DNA from 2 places in the Virgibacillus sp. LDC1 genome. Region 1 is predicted to be linked to the other one. Evidence: riboswitches for the same ligand, from Rfam matches in the RefSeq annotation. Region 1 holds a riboswitch; the other holds the start of a gene.
What was found. A riboswitch is a leader RNA that binds a small molecule or an ion and turns the genes downstream of it on or off. The one in region 1 is predicted to bind FMN.
Positions count from the first base shown of each region.

Region 2: linked by a shared signal. The riboswitch ahead of OHJ21_RS26815 (DMT family transporter) and the one ahead of ribD (bifunctional diaminohydroxyphosphoribosylaminopyrimidine deaminase/5-amino-6-(5-phosphoribosylamino)uracil reductase RibD) in region 1 are both predicted to bind FMN.

Region 1 covers NZ_JAOXLZ010000001.1:666,957-669,351, forward strand. The annotation lists gene OHJ21_RS03100 (acyl-CoA thioesterase) at 1-294, opposite strand, end outside; FMN riboswitch at 497-680, shown strand; gene ribD (bifunctional diaminohydroxyphosphoribosylaminopyrimidine deaminase/5-amino-6-(5-phosphoribosylamino)uracil reductase RibD) at 949-2,049, shown strand; gene ribE (riboflavin synthase) at 2,073-2,395, shown strand, end outside.
Region 2 covers NZ_JAOXLZ010000005.1:503,566-505,960, forward strand. The annotation lists gene OHJ21_RS26805 (choice-of-anchor I family protein) at 1-27, shown strand, start outside; gene OHJ21_RS26810 (hypothetical protein) at 191-562, shown strand; FMN riboswitch at 793-959, shown strand; gene OHJ21_RS26815 (DMT family transporter) at 1,095-2,075, shown strand; gene OHJ21_RS26820 (sigma-70 family RNA polymerase sigma factor) at 2,283-2,395, shown strand, end outside.

The DNA.
Region 1 (2,395 bases):
TCCCTGTTCGTTGTAAATCGTCTGAATCAGCACATAACTCGTACGACCGATAGATTTCGGTTCGGTCACGACGGTTAGCCTTTCGCCTTGGCCGCACTCCTTGCGGTAATTGATATTGATATTGACGGTAACGGTCTGGATTCCGAGCCGTTTCAACATATCATATTGAAGGTCTCCTGCTTCGTACCATTCCTCACGGCCCCACTCCAGATATTCCAGGTATTTGGCGTTATTTACATGTCCGTTGACGTCGATTTCCGTAGGACGGACGACAATGTCCAGCGAAGTTTTCATCGTAGCGCGCTCCTTTTTTAACTTTATCTTGCTCCCGTGTTTGCCCAACTTAAACTGTTCTCCCTTGGAGGAGAATTCTCCTTCTACTTCCAATACACATATTGGTATTAAGTTATAAACTTTAAAAAAGTTAGTTGTTTTTTCTTGCAATTTTCAAAAGGTGGTGATAAGATTCTTCATAAGATCAAACAATTTCATATGTTTAATCCTTCGGGGCAGGGTGAAATTCCCTACCGGCGGTGATGAACGCAGTGATTAAGCTTTAGAAAGCAGATGGCTGCGTCTTAGTCCGTGACCCGGATATGCGTGTGTTGTTGCACACCGTATGCGGTGGACCTGGTGAAATTCCGGGACCGACAGTATAGTCTGGATGGGAGAAGGAGTGAAAGACACATAAGCAACATGTGCTATTTGTGTCTATGCGCACAACGTGATATGCGTTATGTGCAGGTTTTCACATGCGGTTCAAGCCTGTACTTGCGATGATTGGATGTCGCCGGTAACGGATTTGAGTTGTTTGTTATAAGCAAAACCTGCATTCATGACGGTTATTTAGCGTGTCGATTATTAACTTCCATCAAGCTCTGTTAAGGATTCCCCCGAATCTTTGGCAGGGCTTTTTTATGTGAACGTTGGGAAAGGAGCATGTTTAGCATGGATATCGTCAACGATGAATTCTATATGTCACTTGCGCTGGACCTTGCTGAACGTGCTCAGGGTCAAACCGGGATTAATCCGGTTGTCGGCTGTGTCATAGTTAAGGATGGCGCGCTTGCAGGGGTAGGAACGCATTTGGAGCGTGGAACACCGCATGCTGAGGTTCATGCCCTGAATATGGCTGGCAGCAAAGCGGCGGGCAGTACGGTGTACGTGACACTGGAACCCTGCAGTCACTACGGTACAACGCCGCCTTGCAGCGAGAGGCTGATTGCCGAGGGTGTTCAGCGAGTGGTTGTTGCTTGCGAGGACCCCAATCCTCTGGTTGCGGGCAAAGGGATTCAAATGCTGCGTGCAGCGGGAATCCGGGTTGAGACCGGTGTCCTTAAGGAGCGTGCTCTTCGCTTGAACGAAACCTTCATTAAGTTCATTACGACAGGTCAGCCCTTTGTAACGTTAAAGACAGCCAGCACGTTGGACGGCAAAATCGCTTCGAAAACCGGCGATAGCAAGTGGATATCCAATGAAGAATCAAGAGCACTTGTGCATACGCTGCGTCATCGCCATCAAGGCATCATGGTAGGCGTGTCTACAGTTATCGCTGATAATCCGAGTCTGACGACGAGACTTGGCGTGGAAGGGCTGGATCCGGTTAGGATCATTGTGGATTCCAGCTTGCGAATCCCGCTCGACAGCCATGTCGTGACAGACGGATTGGCGCCAACGTGGATTTTGACGACGGAGCAGGCGGATGAGACGAAGCGGACCGGGCTGGAAGAGCTGGGAGCCCAGGTTATCCCCTGCGGGCCAGGACCGCGTGTGGATCTGAAGGCTGCGATGGCGAAGCTGGGACAGATGGGGATTGCCTCCATTTTGCTGGAAGGTGGCGGCACGCTGAATGGCTCGATGCTGGAACAGAAGCTGGTGGATCGGCTCATCCAGTTTATCGCCCCTAAGATTATCGGAGGGTATGATGCGCCTGGAAATTACATGTTCAGCGGATACGAACAGATGGATCAAGCGATTATGCTGACAGGACTTGAGACGGAAAGGCTGGGCGACAATATTTACGTCACCGGGATTCCAGTCTGGAAATAAGGAGAAAGAAAGGAGGGAAGCCTGTGTTTACTGGATTGGTTGAGGAGATCGGCGAGATGAGGCGTATCGGACGGAAAGGCGAAGCCATGCTGCTCAGTATTTCCGCTAGCCGGATCATGGATGATTTAAAGCTGGGGGACAGCGTATCCGTTAACGGCGTCTGTTTGACAGCTACATCCATTGACAAAGGTATATTTACGGTAGACGTGATGCCGGAAACCTATAGAAATACCAATCTTAAGGAGCTGCAGCCAGGCGGAAAGGTAAATCTGGAACGGGCGATGGCGGCCGGAGGTAGATTTGGAGGCCATATCGTTCAGGGGCATGTGGATGGCGTCGGCGTCAT
Region 2 (2,395 bases), on a different contig from region 1:
TTGGCTGCATTGAAGTTTATGAACTAAGCGAAACAGGAATCCATTAGAAGTAAAAGACCGTCCTTAAGGTTGCTAAAACCTTAAGGGCGTTTTTTATACCAATGTAAATGGCGAGCGATTAAAGCGAAGTGCTCTGGTACCCGATAATATCTGTAAGTGATAGAATAACGATTGAGAAGGATGTGAGTTCATGCGCATTGAGTCTGCATATACATACTGGAGTCCTGTGAAACGGTTGAACGCTGAATCAGCCCAAGGAGGATTTGAACAGCTGCTCCAGAAGAGCAAGAAGGAAGAAGAGGGCAAGGGAAAGCTGATAACCGTAAGGGAAGGCGGTTATTTGCGTCAGTATATGGTTCGGCCGGATGGAAGCAAAATGTTATTAAGCGAGACGAAGCAGTACGAGAGTGAATCTGCAGCCAGTTCATCAAACCTATCGTTGTCGTTGCCTCGGGCAGGCGGAGGAATGGGCCTTAACACCAAGGACGCCCTTGATCTGCTCTGCCTTCAAGCTGGGGTGGTCGGTCCCCGTTCTAACTACAAGGTATTTGATATAACCTAAAATGAAAATGGCAGAAAAACATACTGGTAACAAATTGATACTTGCCGTATAATTCTCAGTAAGTCTTGGTTGAACGTGAGATTTTTCATTGTATTCCAGTCTAATTTCAATTATTTTGAAAATAGATGTATTTACATGAAAGGATTCATGCTATAATTTCAATACATCAACTAAGCTTATAGGAATTATCGGTCAATCAGAATATTGCATGACAAAAATAAAACATGAATATGGATCTTCGGGGTAAGGTGAAATTCCTAACCGGCGGTGATGGTTCGTTCCGGCGTGAACGAAACTCAGCCCGCGACTCGCTGCATGCTGGCACGAACAAGTATGCAGCGACTGACTTGGTGCAAATCCAAGGCCGACGGTAAAGTCCGGATGGGAGAAGATCAAAGATGAGTTTGCCGTGGATGCGAAATTTTCCATTCGGGCGCAGGCTTATTTGATCAGCCCCCGTAACGTCGACATATGTCGATGACGGGGGCTTTCTGCTAGTAAGACCTCCGTATTCAAGACAGGAGAGGGCAAGATGAGTAATATGAATACTGGAGTCAAGGTGAAACCCTTTGGTTCCGACGCACAGGCAAGTCGACGTTTTAAAGGAGGGTTTTGGCTCGTCGTATTGGGAGCCGCCCTGTGGGGCGTGGACCCGTTATTCCGGGTCATTCTGCTTAAAAATCTGACTTCGGCTCAGATCGTTTTGCTGGAACATATCATCATTTCTCTGATCGCAATCCCTGTATTGTGGAAGAACCGCGAGGAACTAAAAGGCCTTGGCTGGAATCATGTCGGCGCGCTGCTGTTTATATCCTGGGGCGGCTCGGCATTGGCTACCGTATTGTTTACGATGGGGCTGTCGAGCGGCAATCTAAATGCCGTCCTGCTGCTTCAGAAGCTGCAGCCGCTGTTTGCCATCATTCTGGCCAGCTTGCTTCTGAAAGAGAAGCTTCCGCGCCATTTTGGGATTCTGCTCATCATCGCTTTGGCGGGCACGTATTTACTGACCTTCGGTTTAACCTTGCCGATTGGGCATTGGAACGAGTTTATTCAAGTTGGCAGCCTCTTGTCCTTAGGCGCAGCAGCGCTGTGGGGCGGTTCAACCGTCATGGGGCGCCTGATGGTAGGCAAACTGAAATACGAGACGGTAACCTCACTGCGTTTCGTGCTGGCACTGCCGCTCCTGACCGTCATTACATGGAGCGAGGGGGCAACATGGAATATGCCAGCCTGGAATACCGGGGCATTTGCCTTGGTATCGCTGAACCTGATCGGCCAGGCATTGCTGCCCGGTCTCCTGAGCCTGCTGGTTTATTATAAAGGATTAACCACGACCAAAGCCTCTGTGGCAACACTTGCGGAATTGAGTTTTCCTATGGTTGGCGTGCTCATCAACTGGATTGTATTCCAGCAAATCGTGACAGGTCCTCAGCTTCTGGGATTCCTGCTGATCTGGATCGTGCTGTTTATCATATCCAGACAGCAATCGGAAGCTTCTCCACAATTACAGTAATTTCATTAGTGCTTGCAGAAAAGCCGATCCGAATTGGATCGGTTTTTTTGTCGTTACAAAGTTATTCCAATGGGCCTGCCTGGCGAAAGGATCATTTTTTCGAAAGATGTGTAGGGTTTTCGAAATTATAGGTGTCTTATATAGTAGCGCCTGATCTATGGCTTGGTTCAACCAGAGGAGACGGTTATTAAGGGGGGGGGAGGATCCATGGAGGATCGAACATTGCTGGATGGGCTTGCGAAGAAAGATCCGCGATGTTTTGAAGCATTGGTTGACCGCTATTCACGCTACATAGCCGCGGTGGTCGCTAAGGTGGCAGG